2 regions of the Lactococcus taiwanensis genome follow, and region 2 is predicted to be linked to the other one. Evidence: predicted binding sites of a transcription regulator. Region 2 holds the regulator's gene; the other holds the start of a gene.
The links. The regulator NrdR, encoded in region 2, represses ribonucleotide reductase genes. The targets are predictions, from matches to a motif close to ACACNATATATNGTGT.

Region 1 (7,636 bases), 210 kb from region 2:
TTCTTCTGAATACTCGATTTTTTGTAAATATTGGTAAAGTTTTGCTGTAATTAAACAATCATTAAGTGCATCGTGTGAGCGCAGTTCCTCCATTCCAAGCACCGATTTAAAATTTTCTAAGGCATAGGATGACATCGTCAATAAGCGTTTACTTTCTGTCAGCGTGTCATAGACGCGAAAAGCCTCGACGCCACTTAGGGCGCAATCAATAATTGCTTGGTATAAGAAACTGACATCAAAGGGGGCATTATGCGCAACTAAAAGATGATCTTTGATGAAGGCCAAAAACTTCGGTAGGATTTCTTCAATCGTCGGCTGATTGAGCAAATCAGCTGGTCTAATCCCAGTTAATTTTGTAATTTCTGAGGAGACATAGGACCGCTGATTTTTAACCAATTGGTTAAACCGCGCGATCTCAACATCATTTTCGTCGTATTTTACCGCACCAATTTGGATAATTTCATTTTTTTGAGCAGAGAAGCCAGTGGTTTCAAAGTCAAAAACGACGTATTTTTCTTTCATATTTTAGTTACTCCAGCTGACAGGTTCGTCAGCAAATTATACAGCATTCTCTATCAGCAAAATCTCATGATTATCAACAATCAGCCCTGCTGAGTCAGTCAGAAAATAAGTATTTTCTTTGAAAATCGTAAGTTTTTCATGAGGAGAAATTGAGAAATCCAGCAGCCCCAGATAATTTTTCGCCAAAACGCAAGCGCCTGCTGATGAACCCACCCAGATTTTTCCTGCCAAAAGTTTTGGCAAAAGTTCAGAAAAACCAGTTTTCTCAAAGGTTTCTAGCAATTCATTAGTGTAGCCACCAAAACACCAAATCAAATCGTAGCCCAACATCTTGGTCTTGAGCTGTTCTGGCGCCACAGCGCGCAGATTGGCAAAAGTTAGTTTGCCACCAAAAGTTGTGGCCAAACTTGAAAATGCCGATAAAAGCCAGCGACAATCATCATCTGACTGGGCGAGCGCTTCGTTAATCAGACAGACCGAGATGTCGGCGCGAGATTTGCCCAGCCATTTTTCAATTTGTCGAATGAATTTTTCCTTGCCTTCTGGGCGAGATGCTAAAATCAAACGCATTTTTTCTCTTTTCATGTTCGAAAAATTACTGACGAATCTGTCAGCAAACTTTAAAAGACCGTTTCTTCTTCCATCGTAAATTTCACGTTGTTTTCAATCCATTTCCGGCGAGGTTCGACCTTGTCACCCATAAGGACAGATACACGCTTCTCAGCTTGTGCGGCATCGTCAATGGTCACTTGAATCAAAGTACGGCTTTCAGGATTCATGGTCGTTTCCCAAAGCTGATCCGCGTTCATTTCACCAAGCCCTTTGTAACGTTGCAGGTTAGCATTTTTACCAAACTTCTTGCGCAACTCAGCCAGCTCGGCATCAGTCCAAGCGTATTCAATTTTTTCCTTTTTCCCTTTGCCTTCGCTCATTTTGTAAAGGGGCGGCAGGGCGATGTAGATGTGACCCGCTTCCACCAGCGGTTTCATGTAGCGGTAAAAGAAAGTCAGCAAGAGCGTTTGAATGTGAGCGCCGTCCGTGTCGGCATCGGTCATGATGATAATTTTGTCATAGTTGCGGTCAGCCAAGGTAAAATCAGCACCAACACCTGCACCAATGGTGTAAATCATGGTGTTGATTTCCTCATTTTTGAGAATATCCTGCATTTTGGCCTTTTCCGTGTTGATAACCTTACCACGCAAAGGCAATATCGCTTGGAACTTGCGGTCACGCCCTTGTTTAGCGGAGCCACCAGCCGAATCTCCTTCGACCAGATAAAGTTCGTTTTTGTTAGGGTTTTTGGTTTGAGCTGGGGTCAATTTACCAGACAAAAGCCCTTTGTCTTTCTTGTTCTTTTTGCCATTTCGGGAATCTTCGCGCGCTTTTCTAGCCGCTTCACGGGCTTCACGCGCTTTGATGGCCTTACGTATCAAATTCTGAGCCAATTCGCCATTTTCCATCAAGTAGAAACTGAGCTTTTCAGCCACCAAACCGTCCACAATCGGGCGAGCCAAAGGGGAGCCTAATTTGTCCTTAGTCTGCCCTTCAAATTGCAAGTGTTCTTCAGGAATCAAAACCGACAGCACCGCCGTCAAACCTTCACGATAGTCTGAACCTTCCAGATTTTTGTCTTTATCCTTGAGTAAGCCTACCTTGCGGGCGTATTCGTTCATCGCTTTAGTAATGGCAGTTTTCAGGCCCGCTTCATGCGTTCCACCGTCTTTGGTACGGACATTATTAACAAAAGAGAGGATATTTTCCGAGTAACCATCATTGTATTGCATGGCCACTTCTACTTCAAACCCGTCTTGCTTGCCTTCGAAATAAAGCACTGGCGTCAAGCTGTCTTTGTCTTCATTCAGATATGTGACAAAATCCTGAACCCCATTTTCATAATGAAATTCTTCTTTTTGATCTGTTCTTTTGTCTTCAAGAACGATAGTCACTTCTTTGAGCAAGAAAGCTGATTCGTTCAGGCGTTCTGAGATGATATTATATTTGAACTCTGTTGTCGAGAAAATACTTGGGTCGGGCATAAAGGTGACCTTTGTCCCTGTTTTTGACTTGGGTGCTTTGCCAATTTTTTCCAGCGTAGTAGCAGGGTGTCCGCCATTTTCGAAACGTTGCCGATAGACCGTTCCATCACGCGTGACTTCGACTTCTAGCCAAGTAGAAAGGGCATTAACAACTGACGAGCCAACGCCATGCAGTCCACCTGAAGTTTTATAACCCCCTTGACCAAATTTACCACCAGCATGCAAAATCGTGAAAATAACTTCAATGGTAGGTTTTCCACTGGCGTGTATTCCAACAGGCATACCCCGTCCTTCATCTTCAACGGTTAAGCTGCCATCCTTGTTAATCGTCACTAGGATTTTATTTCCAAAACCGGAAAGGGCCTCATCGACTGCATTATCTACAATTTCCCAAACCATGTGGTGCAAGCCTGTACTATCGGTTGAGCCAATGTACATACCAGGCCGTTTTCTGACAGCATCCAAGCCCTCTAGGACTTGAATCGCACTATCATCATAATTATTAATATCTATTACCATTACTGTCATTCCCCTCATTGAAAGCTCATATTCTTTGTTAAGCTACAAAAAATATTCATCTAGCTTATTGTACCTTGTTCAGAAAGCTTTGTCAAAAGCCTGCTGTAAGCATTTTTTGAAAAATTTACTTATTTCTTTAGTAAAATATGATATAATTGTACAGTTAAAAGCATATGTTATTTTAAAAGAAATAGACCTGGAGCACTTATGATTATTTTTATACTTCTTGTTGTGAGCTATCTGTTAGGAGCAATACCAGCTGGGCTGTGGGTAGGGCAACTTTTTTTCAAAAAAAACCTACACGATTATGGCTCAGGAAATACTGGCACTACCAATACTTTTAGGATTCTTGGGGTAAAAGCGGGCATCGCCGTCTTTACTTTTGATCTTCTTAAAGGAACACTTGCAACCCTTTTACCTGTCCTCTTTCATGTGCACGGGCTCTCTCCTCTTATTTTTGGGTTGATGGCGGTTATTGGGCATACCTTTTCCATATTTGATCACTTCAAAGGAGGAAAGGCTGTTGCTACCTCTGGTGGTGTCATTCTTGGTTTCACCCCTCTTTTTCTGGTTTATCTGTTACTGATCTTCTTCGTTGTCTTATGGTTATTTAGTATGATTAGCCTTTCAAGCGTTGTTGCAGCTCTTGCTGCATTAGTGGGGATTTTGATTTTTCCAAGCTTTGGTTTTATTTTACCTTCTTATGACCTTTTATTCTCTTTAATTGTTATTGTTTTAGCAATTATTATCATTTATAGACACAAAAGTAACCTCATCCGGATTAAAAATCACACTGAATCCCTTGTCCCCTTTGGTTTAAACCTGTCCCACCAGCAAAAAAAATAGCACAATATCTTGTGTCATCTTGTCACATTTTACATAATTCAACACAATATCTAGTAAATATAATTTGACTAGGTATTTTTTTTACGCTAAAATAAGAATATAAAATTCGAGAAAAAGTAAAAGAACTTTGACTCACCACTGAGGAGACTAAAATGGTTACAGTATATTCGAAAAATAACTGCATGCAATGTAAAATGGTCAAAAAATGGCTCGGAGAACATCACGTCGCCTTCACTGAAATCAACATTGATGAGCAACCTGAGTTTGTAGAAAAAGTCATCGAAATGGGCTTTAGAGCTGCTCCTGTCGTTACTAAGGGAGAAGTAGCTTTCTCTGGTTTTCGTCCTGCCGAATTAGCAAAGTTGGCTTAAGATGAAACTTGTTTATTTTAGTGTAACCGGGCAAACTCGACGTTTTGTAGGTAAAACCAGTTTACCTCATGTTGAAATTCTACCCGACGATGATTTAGAGATGTCTGAGCCTTTTCTTCTCATCACACCAAGTTATGCCGAGGAATCCCCTACCGTCTCTAAGTCTATTGACGTGATGGATCCTGTGTTTGATTTCATGGCTTATAATGAAAACTATAAGCTTTGTCGTGGTATCATTGGAACAGGAAACCGCAATTTTGCAGGAATTTATATTTTTACAGCTAAGGAACTTTCTGCCAAATATCAAATTCCACTCTTATATGACTTTGAGTTTAACGGTACGCCAGCTGATGTAGAGGCGGTCGAAAAACTCGCCATACAGCTTGATCAAGGGGCCAAAGTAACTTTTAAAAATCCACTATGATCTTATGCTTCACAGATTTGACGTGAAGCATCTTTCATTTTTAATGCTATTGCTTTTCTAACAGCTAGCTTTACATTGATTAATTATTTTAGTTTCAGTAAAAATGTAGCAACTGAAACGCATTGATAAATAAAGGAGTAATATGTCTCTTAAACAACTTAAAGATGTCACCTATTTTAAGCTTAATAATGAAATTAACATTCCCGTCAATGGTGCCATTCCATTGGCTAAAGATAAAGAAGCAATCACTGCTTTTTTTAAAGAAAACGTTGCACCAAATCGTTTCACTGCTGAGACGTATGAAGAAAAACTCAAGTGGCTTGTACAAGAAGAATATCTGGAGGCAGATTTTTTAGCGCAATATTCATTTGACTTCATCACCTCACTGAGAAAAGAATTGAGTCAGTTTGAGTTTCATTTCGATTCATTCATGGCCGCTTATAAATTTTACAATCAGTACGCCATGAAAAATAATGATGGGTCACTTTATTTGGAAGATTTTGAAGATCGTGTACTCATGAATGCTTTGTATATGGCGGATGGCAATGAGAAATTAGCGCATGACTTGGCCTTTGCAATGGTCAATCGTCGCTATCAGCCTGCCACGCCAACTTTCTTAAATGCTGGTCGAAAACGCCGGGGTGAATTCGTCTCTTGTTTCCTTTTGCAATTGACCGACGATATGAACTCCATTGGTCGGACAATCAACTCAGCGTTACAACTCTCCAAAAATGGTGGTGGAGTTGGCCTCAATTTGACAAACTTGCGCGGGGCTGGTGCACCAATCAAAGGTTATGATGGGGTCGCAGCTGGTGTAGTACCTGTCATGAAATTGTTTGAAGATAGCTTTTCTTATGCTAACCAATTAGGGCAACGTCAAGGCGCTGGTGTAGTTTATTTGTCCATCTTCCATCCGGACATTATGGAATTTTTATCTACTAAAAAAGAAAATGCAGATGAAAAAATACGTGTCAAAACGTTGTCTTTAGGTGTAACCGTTCCTGATAAGTTTTATGAATTGGTCAAAAAAGGGGAAACAATGTACTTGTTTGAACCTTATTTCGTCGAAAAACACTATGGTAAACCTTTTACAGAAGTGGATATTACAGCCGAATATGACAACATGGTAGCTAATCCAGAAATTCGTAAAACACCAATTTCTGCTCGTGAACTTGAACAAGAACTCTCAAAACTTCAACAAGAGTCTGGTTACCCTTATATCGTCAATGTAGACACCGTTAACAAAGCTAATCCGGTTGATGGTGTGATTTCGATGTCTAATCTTTGTTCTGAAATTTTGCAGGTTCAAACACCTTCTGTTTTGAATGATGATCAAACCTACAAAGTGACGGGGACAGATGTGGCCTGTAACTTGGGTTCAACAAACGTTTTAAACATGATGACCTCTGGTTCAGAATTTGGCCCTTCTATTGAATCAATGGTTCGGGCATTAACTTTCATTTCTGAAACATCTAACCTGGACACTGTGCCTACTGTACGTAAAGGAAATGATGAAATGCATGCCATCGGACTTGGAGCCATGGGCTTACATTCTTTCTTAGCTCAAAACCAAATCCATTATGATAGTAAAGAAGCCGTTGAATTTACTAGCGTTTACTTCATGCTATTGAATTACTATACGTTGAAAGCCTCCAATAAATTAGCACAAGAAAAAGGGGCTTCTTTCAAGACATTTGAAAAATCAGCTTACGCTGACGGCAGCTATTTTGACAAATACGTCAGCCATGATTATTTTGCTGCTGTCTCTCCAAAAGTACAAGCTTTGTTTGACGGGATTGAAGTTCCAAGTCTTGCTGACTGGGCAGCTCTGCGTGAAACTGTAAAAACTTCTGGACTCTACAATTCATATCGTATGGCCGTTGCGCCAAATGGGTCAATTTCTTATATTAATGACTGTTCTTCTTCTATTCACCCAATTGTTAACCGAATTGAAGAACGTCAAGAAAAGAAAGTCGGTAAAATTTACTACCCAGCGGCTGGTCTTTCAACGGAAACTATTCCTTATTACAAATCAGCATATGACACAGACATGCGCGCCGTGATTGACGTCTACGCTGCTGCCACAGAGCATGTTGACCAAGGCTTATCCCTTACCCTATTTATGCGCTCTACTTTGCCTGAAGGCCTTTATGAATGGAAATCAGCTACCAACAAAATGACCACTCGTGATTTGTCTATCTTACGTAATTATGCCTATAAAAAAGGGATCAAAACCATTTATTACGTACGGACTTTTACTGATGATCAAGAAGAAGTTGGCGCTAATCAATGTGAAAGTTGCGTTATCTAAGGAAAATTTACTGACCACTGCTACAAAATTTACTGACGAAGCGGTCAGTAAATTTTCTTGGCATTTTATACGAAGAAAAAGAGAAAGGAATTGAGCCCATCTTGTTTACCGCAGGGCTCACATCTTAATACTATGTCTGAAACTGAAAATTTGACGGTGCCGACCTACTACAGCGCCATTGACTGGAACTCTATTGAAGATTCGATTGACAAATACACTTGGGAGAAATTGACGAGCCAATTTTGGTTAGACACTCGCGTACCTGTTTCTAACGACTTAGATGACTGGCGTAAATTACCTCAAATCGAACGAGATACTTTTGCTAAGGCCTTTGCCGGCTTGACCTTGCTTGATACCCTGCAATCCGTAGATGGTGCGGAAGTACTTAAACACGATGCCAGAACACCTCAAGAAATTGCCTGTTTCAATAACATCCAATTTATGGAATCGGTTCACGCCAAATCTTACTCTACGATTTTCTCTACTTTGAATACCAAAAAAGAAATCGAAGAACTTTTTGACTGGGTCGATACCAACGTTTATATGCAAACCAAGGCCGAAATTATTAATAAAATTTATGAATCTGGTACAGCTTTGCAAAAAAAGG
Region 2 (7,636 bases):
TCGTTCAGGATAGTTGGTAATAAAATCCACCAAAGTCTGATAAGGCTCAATGCGTTGAACATCGTCCAAGGCGATATCAGCTAAGGTCACTTGTTTAAGTTCTTTAGGAAGGCCAATTACATTGACACGTCGCAACAAATTTTGAGCCGCTTGTTGTTGAGCAAGCTCAGCTGTGGTTTGATAAGAAACATCGGCATAGCCGTGATTCATGATGAGCACAGGCTCGTAGCCATCTGCAGCTCGTTTTTCTCCCAACTCAAACTTTTCTTTTTCCCGAACGTACTCATAAAATTTTGAATAAGAGCGTTGGATCTCATCTGAACTCATGTGGTGCTCAGCAATGAAGGCTTGCACATCAGAATTCTTCAGGACTTCTGCTACTAATTTTTCAAAGTTTTCACGAATATCGTGGCGCTTACCCAAAATATCACCGATAGATTCCATCGTCTTGTGCTCCTTTTTTACTGTTTATTGCTCCGAGTGATCAGGCATCATAGCCTGAGAAAATCCTTACGCATCAGCTATTTTGCTGACTTACTCTGTCTCACCTTTTAATTTTTTGAGTGATTCCAGTCGAATTTTTTCAAGTTTTGCCAATTGTTCTTGGCTTGTTTTGTTTTCATAGTTGGGATTAGACCATTTGGGAGCTTCTTTTTTAAGTTTTGCTGGGCGTTTGGCCGCCTGAGCTGCTGCTGCTTGCGCAGCTTTTGCTTTTGCCCCTTCATTGCGTTCCATAATACGCTCCACCGCTTTTTCTGCAGTAAAGACTTTGTTGCGCATCCAGTCATTAGCTAATGTATTCACAAAACTTGACGATAAGGTGGCATTTTTTTGTTGCACCAATACATAATGAATCAGGATATTTTGCACCTCAGGCACAAGATTTTGCCGTGAAAGATGAGCAAGAATCTTCCGTTCATCATTACTTACAAAGCCACCAGCCTGGGCTTTAATTTGTTTAAGGAAAGCTTCTGGCTCATGAGCTTTACTGGTCACAATCAAGTCAGCAAAAGCTTTTGGAAATTCTGAAAGGGGACGTTGAGGCTCATGTGTTGCCGAGAGGCGATGTGTTAGTTGACTAACATTTAAAGACTTATCAGCATTGGCGGTCTGCTCTGCTAATTTGAACAACTCATACCAATTAAGTTCAAATTTTTCGGCGAGAGCATAAAGGGCTAGCACTTCTTTATTTTCATCATTAAAATGCAAACCTTGGCGCGTCATTAAACTCTGAAAAGCACCCATATCAAAGTTATTATTGGCATGAGCACCTTGTCCTTGAGGTTCATCAGGTTGGTTGAATGAAACTTTGTAGATTTCATGAAATTTCTTAGAAATCTCTTTCCCTTTGGGCTCTATTGTTTTAGAAAGGCCAGAAACGCGATTTTCACCAATTTTAGAAATCAAAAGTTGACGATAAAACTCATCAGCTAAAAACTCTTCAAAATTAAGAGGGCTTTCTACCTTAAAGTAAAGCCGCGTGTGGTCATCGTAGACATGAACCAAGCTAAGTCCCGTTAATTTATTTAAGGCCTCAACAAAGGGGTTCAAACCAATATTAAGATATTCTAGAAAATGAGAAATACGTCCTGTGGAGAAACTCAACATCAATTGATAAAGGGCAAAGGCATCAGTACCAATAATGGGTAAATAGAGCAGTCGAAAAGTCTCCGCATCAAAGCTTGTTTTGCCACGATTGACCATCGTAAATGAATCTCCTGCTCTCATTTCTACCTCATTTTTTCATTTTTAAAAATTTTAGGCTACTTACAGCCTGGTCAGTAACTTATTTGTTGGTAATATTTTTTAAAAGTTCTTCTAATTCACTGACGTCTTTGAAAGAACGGTAAACACTTGCAAAGCGGATATAGGTGATGTCATCAAGTTTTGCTAATTCCTCCATTACAAATTCACCAATGGTGTCAGATTGAACTTCATTACTGTCAAGTTGGCGGATTTTGCGTTCTACATTAGCGACGACCTGTTCAATATCTTCACTCGAAACAGGACGCTTATAAGCTGAACGAACCAAGCCACGCACGATTTTATCACGGTTAAAAGGTTCACGCTTATCATCTTTTTTAATGACTAAAAGGGGCATTTCTTCAATTCGCTCAAAAGTCGTAAAGCGAAAACCGCAAGATTCACAGACCCGGCGACGACGGATTGCTTCTTCAGCCTGTCTAGAATCCACTACTTTTGAATCCTCAGAAGAACACTTCGGACATCTCATATCTATTCTCCTTTAATCTCTTCAACTCAACTATGAGTTTTAAACTTACCATATTTTACTGATCAAGCTGTCATTTAATCATTTTTCTTTTTAAATTTTGCTTCTAGACGATAAATCACTTGTCCTTTTTGTGAAAATTTCTTTTCATATTCAGTCATTACATTCAGCGGAGCAAATTCTTCATCTTGATGCAAATCTAACCAGACTTTTTTGAGTTCCATGCCATAGTTTGCGAGAGAAACTAGAGAATATTCAAAGAGTCCTCGGTTATCTGTTTTAAAATGAATCTCCCCTTCGGAACGTAAAATCTTTTCATAAGTTTCTAAGAAAGACTTGTAAGTCAAGCGACGTTTTTCATGTCGCGCTTTAGGCCAAGGATCAGAAAAGTTCAAGTAGACTTGATCAATCTCTCCTTCTTCAAAATACTCACTTAAAGCGGCCCCATCGACTAACATCATCTGAACATTTGGTAAACCAGCTTCAATCGCTTTATCCAGTGCATAGGATAAAACAGACAACTGCATGTCTATTGCTATGTAGTTAATCTCTGGATGCAAAGCTGCCATTCCTGTGATGAAGGCTCCTTTGCCACATCCCACCTCAATATGAATCGGGTGATTATTTCCAAAACGTTCAGACCAACGTCCTTTAAAGTCGGCTGGATTCTCAACAACAATATGTGCGTTTTCGGCAAGCATTTCGCCTGCCCCTTTTCGATTTCTGACGCGCATTTTTACCTCTATTTAATTTATTTTTACTGACGAAGCTGTCAGTAGCTTATTGCACTTCGAGTTGGCTGACCAATCAGTCAGTTCATTCTGCAAACTTATGGGAATGGCTTTTAGAAAAATTTTATCATTTTTAAGTTTCTTCTATAAGCCAAAAAATAGGAAGGTCCACTCCCTAGCCTATTTTTCTAAAATAATTCACAAAAATTCCGGAGCCCTAAAATTTCCTGATTGACCTCTTTCATCTTTCCTCGCGAGAGGTATTCAGAGATTTGGCGCAGAAAAGATAATTTCCCATACCAAGCTACTTTGTCCATAATATCTGAACGAGGACGTACACCTGATGTCATTAACCACAAACTCCAGTTCGTAGGTTTGATATAGTGTGAAAGGACATGAGCCATATCCACCATGGAATCTGATAAAAAGACGGTGTCCCAATCTACCAGGTAGATTTTACCTGAAGTATCATCGACTAACCAGTTTTTATGATTGACGTCTCCGTGAACCACAACAACTTCATCCTCATGTAATTCAGGGATTTCGCCCCTCATTTCTTCGATGATTTGCGTCAAAAAGTGATTGGTCTGCAAAGCTTCCGTACTTTTTACGCACTCTTCCAAAAGTTGTTTTGGAAAAATAACTTGGCTTCCTAATTTTTTATAGGACTCCACTAATTTTTTTGAATCATGAAGATGGGCCAAGATGTGATTAATCTGCCGATCATCCATATCTTCTGGATTAAGGGTATGCCCATCAATCCAAGGTTGGGCAGACAAGGTATCTCCTTCGGCAGTACGCTTAGTCCATAGAACTTTTGGCGTAATTCCTTCCAGATAAATGCTCGGCAAAAAAGGACTGCCGTTTTTTTTAATAAAAACGCGTTCTTGATCGCTCTTTCCTGAAAAAGCATTCCCTGAACCACCCTTAACAGGGGTCATATCCCAGTTTGCCGTCATCAACCTTGTCTCCTCCTTCCTTTATTGTGAATCATTAATCTGCTTTAAGTTTATGCGTTTGGATAGTGTATTAAAATCGTTTGTGTCAAAATATCTGCATATTGATATGATTCTGTTGTTTTTGGACCACGTGCAGGAATGTTTTCAATTACAAAATGAGTCGCATAAGCTTCAATCAAATTTACTTTATGACGGTTCTCACGTTTACGACCAAATTGGGAAGTAATTTCGATTGTTTCTCCCAAGTGTGCTTTTACTTTGTCACGAATATCAACGATTTTCCCAACTTCTTGACTTTGGTTATCCATTTTTTCCTCCAAATAAGACGTAAAAGTCGGATTTCTCCGAACAATTACATTATAACATTGATTTTTATCTTCGAGCTTATCCTTGTTCGCGTTCAGTTTGAGGATGAGCTCCCCTTCGGGTAGCGCTCCATTCAGTCAAACTTTAGCTTAACCAAGGACAGAATTAGACAATTACTTGTATTATACCACGAATGACTAGAAAAAATCTACTCACCATATCGACTGTCAATGCTTGCAAATTTATTATGCTCTTTGATAAAGAGCAGTTCTACTGTTCCTCGGCTACCCGAACGGTTTTTTTCAATGATGACTTCCACTTTATTATCTTGTAAAATTTCTTCATCATCCTCTTCATCCCCGGTTCCACGGTCGTAATAATCATCTCGGTATAAAAAGGCTACAATATCCGCATCTTGTTCAATGGAGCCTGACTCCCGAATATCGGAGAGGACTGGACGTTTATCTTGCCGTTGCTCAACCCCCCGCGAGAGCTGAGAAAGCGCAATAACTGGAACTTTTAATTCTTTAGCTAAAATCTTTAGCTGTCTTGAAATTTCGGAGACTTCTTGTTGACGATTTTCACGTCCAGTACCTGAGATCAACTGCAAATAATCAATCACAATCAGTCCCAGATTTTGAGTTTCCTGTGCTAATTTTCTAGAACGGGCTCGGATTTCTGAGATTTTAATACCTGGTGTATCATCAATATAAATGCTAGCGCGCGACAAAGTACCTGTCGCCATGAAATAATCATTCCACTCTTGATCGTTCAGCTGACCAGTACGTAAGCTATGAGAATCAATGGATCCCTCTGCAGCAATCATCCGACTTACTAAACTTTCAGCCCCCATCTCTAAAGAAAAAATAGCCACTGTTTTATCTTGTTTTGTCCCAATATTTTGTGCAATATTTAGAGCAAAAGCGGTTTTACCGACGGCAGGACGAGCTGCAAGAATAATCAATTCTTCTTCATGTAATCCTGTCGTCATATTATCTAAGGCAGGGTAGCCTGTCGCCACTCCAGTAATGTTTGATTTTTGTTGAGCTCTTTGCTCTAAATCATCCATATGAACCGCTAGGACTTCGGATATTTTTTTAAAGCCATTGGTATTACGGCCTTGTTGAACATCAATTAAACTTTTTTCTGCTTGTGCAAGAATATCATCAGCTGGCGAATCCTGTTCATAAGCTTTTTCAACAGATTCAGTCAAGCGATGAATCAACTGACGAAGTAATGATTTTTCTGCAACAATTTTTGCATAATAAGCAGCGTTAGCAGCGGTTGGTGTAGCTGTTGCTAATTCAGCAATATAGGCAATTCCACCAATTGCTTCTAAATCACCCTGATTTTCCAATTGGGAGCGGATGGTTAAGACATCAATCGCTTCACGTGCATCCGATAATTTTTCCATTGCACGAAAAATTATCTTATGGGCATTCTTATAAAAATCATCAGGCGTAATAAATTCCTTGATTTCAACAAGTCTATCGCTATCCAAAAAAACAGCCCCAAGAACAGCCTGTTCAGCTGCTAAGTCTTGAGGCGGCGCTTTTATTAGATCAATTTCGGGCATTTTAGGCCTCGCTTATTTTCACTTTGATAACTGCTGTCACGTCATGGTGCAGTTTAACAGGTACTTCTTTTGTCCCCAAAGCTTGGATTTTATTGATCAATTGAATTTTACGTTTATCCACAGGAACATTGTATTGAGCTTTGAGAGCTTTTGCGATATCTGATTTATCCACAGCGCCAAAAGTACGTCCTGTTTCTCCCGTTTTCATCTTAATTTCAACAACAACATCTTCTTTTTCTAAAGCATTCTTAAGCATTTTAGCTTCTGCTAAATCTTCTTCTGCTTGACGCTTTTGCGCTTTCTTTTGTGCTTCTACGGCTGCTAGAGACGCACTTGTCGCAGCTTTGGCTTGTTTTTGTTTAATCAAGAAATTAGCAAAACCAGTCGGAACCTCTTTTACTTCTCCCTTTTTTCCACGCCCTTTAACATCTTCTAAAAATACAACTTTCATTTTTCATTCTCTCTTTCTTCAAGCAGTTGAATCAAATCAGCTTCAACTTCATTCATATTTTTTTCATAAATTTGGGTTGCGGCATTGTTAAAATGTCCGCCACCACCCATCTGTTCCATAATAGATTGCACATTAAACCCATTTCGAGAACGTGCCGAGATGGCGATGTAACCATTATTATGCTGTGTGATAGCAAATGACGCAGAAATCCCCGCCATGTCAAGCAGAGTATCTGCTGCTTTAGCAGTTGCGATATTATCATACTTATGTTCGCTTAGGCCAAGCCCTACAGCAATGCCTGGCATTATCAATTTCGAATTTAATACAATTTCATTAGCTTTTTTATATTTCTCAAAATCGGTAGCCATGATCATCTTAATCAAATCATTATCTGCTCCTCGAGAACGTAAATAAGCTGCCGCCTCAAAAGTCCTTGCCGTTGTTGCTTTCGTGAAGTTTTTGGTATCCATCTCAATTCCGGCAAGTACAATACTCGCTTCAATCGTTGACATTTTCCGTTGATTATTATCATGAAACTGCAAGAGCTCAATGGTTAACTCACTTGCTGAGCTTGCCGAAGACTCAATATATGACAGTAATGCGTGCTCTGGGAAATCGTCATCTCTTCTGTGGTGGTCAATGACCACTAATTTTTCAAAGGATTTATAAAAATCAAGATTCAAGGTTTGACTCGTTTTGGAATGGTCAACCATAATAAGTAATGAATCTTTTTTCTTCAATTTCTGAGCAGTTTCTAGTCGAACAATATGAGTAAATCCATCTGACGACTCATTCATTTTTTCAATCGCACGCTGAACATCTGGTAAAAGTTGCTCTGGATCATAAACGACAAAAGCTTCTTTTCCAGACATGTTTGCAAAAGCCTTCATAGCTACTGCAGCTCCTAAAGCATCCATATCCGTAAAGCGGTGACCAACAATAAAAACGTCTTCTGCTTCAGCAATGATGGTCCGCAGGGCGGTTGAAATTGCTCGCGCACGCGTCCTACTTTTTTGAGTACGACTTTCCGAATTTCCGCCAAAGTAAGTCGGACGGGCTTGAGGAGTGTTCTCACGGAGTACTACTTGGTCCCCGCCTCTTACCTGAGCCAACTCTAAGTTATTTAATGCCACTTGACCAATAGTCGGAAAATCATTCCAGCCATAAGCTACACCTACAGAAAGGGTTAACGGAATATCTTTTTGAGCTGAGTTTTCACGGAATTGTTTAAGCACTTCAAACTTATCGTTAATCATTTTTTCTAAGATACGATAGTCACAGAAAAAATAATGGCGACTACTGTTAATTCGACGTAAATAAACGCCATACTTATCCGCAAATTCTTCAAGAAAAGATGAAATGAAACTGTTAATTGCTGTACGC

Region 1: the regulator NrdR is predicted to act here: its motif matches at 3,965-3,980, upstream of nrdH (glutaredoxin-like protein NrdH).

What each region holds. Positions count from the first base shown of each region.
Region 1 covers NZ_CP070872.1:1,034,026-1,041,661, reverse strand. The annotation lists gene JW886_RS05175 (3'-5' exonuclease) at 1-522, opposite strand, end outside; gene JW886_RS05170 (Type 1 glutamine amidotransferase-like domain-containing protein) at 559-1,107, opposite strand; gene parE (DNA topoisomerase IV subunit B) at 1,143-3,077, opposite strand; gene plsY (glycerol-3-phosphate 1-O-acyltransferase PlsY) at 3,285-3,923, shown strand; gene nrdH (glutaredoxin-like protein NrdH) at 4,076-4,294, shown strand; gene nrdI (class Ib ribonucleoside-diphosphate reductase assembly flavoprotein NrdI) at 4,296-4,718, shown strand; gene nrdE (class 1b ribonucleoside-diphosphate reductase subunit alpha) at 4,861-7,029, shown strand; gene nrdF (class 1b ribonucleoside-diphosphate reductase subunit beta) at 7,162-7,636, shown strand, end outside.
Region 2 covers NZ_CP070872.1:828,809-836,444, reverse strand. The annotation lists gene dnaI (primosomal protein DnaI) at 1-444, opposite strand, end outside; gene JW886_RS04190 (DnaD domain protein) at 535-1,728, opposite strand; gene nrdR (transcriptional regulator NrdR) at 1,787-2,233, opposite strand; gene trmB (tRNA (guanosine(46)-N7)-methyltransferase TrmB) at 2,308-2,964, opposite strand; gene JW886_RS04175 (phosphotransferase family protein) at 3,150-3,923, opposite strand; gene JW886_RS04170 (Veg family protein) at 3,971-4,228, opposite strand; gene dnaB (replicative DNA helicase) at 4,435-5,802, opposite strand; gene rplI (50S ribosomal protein L9) at 5,804-6,253, opposite strand; gene JW886_RS04155 (DHH family phosphoesterase) at 6,250-7,636, opposite strand, start outside.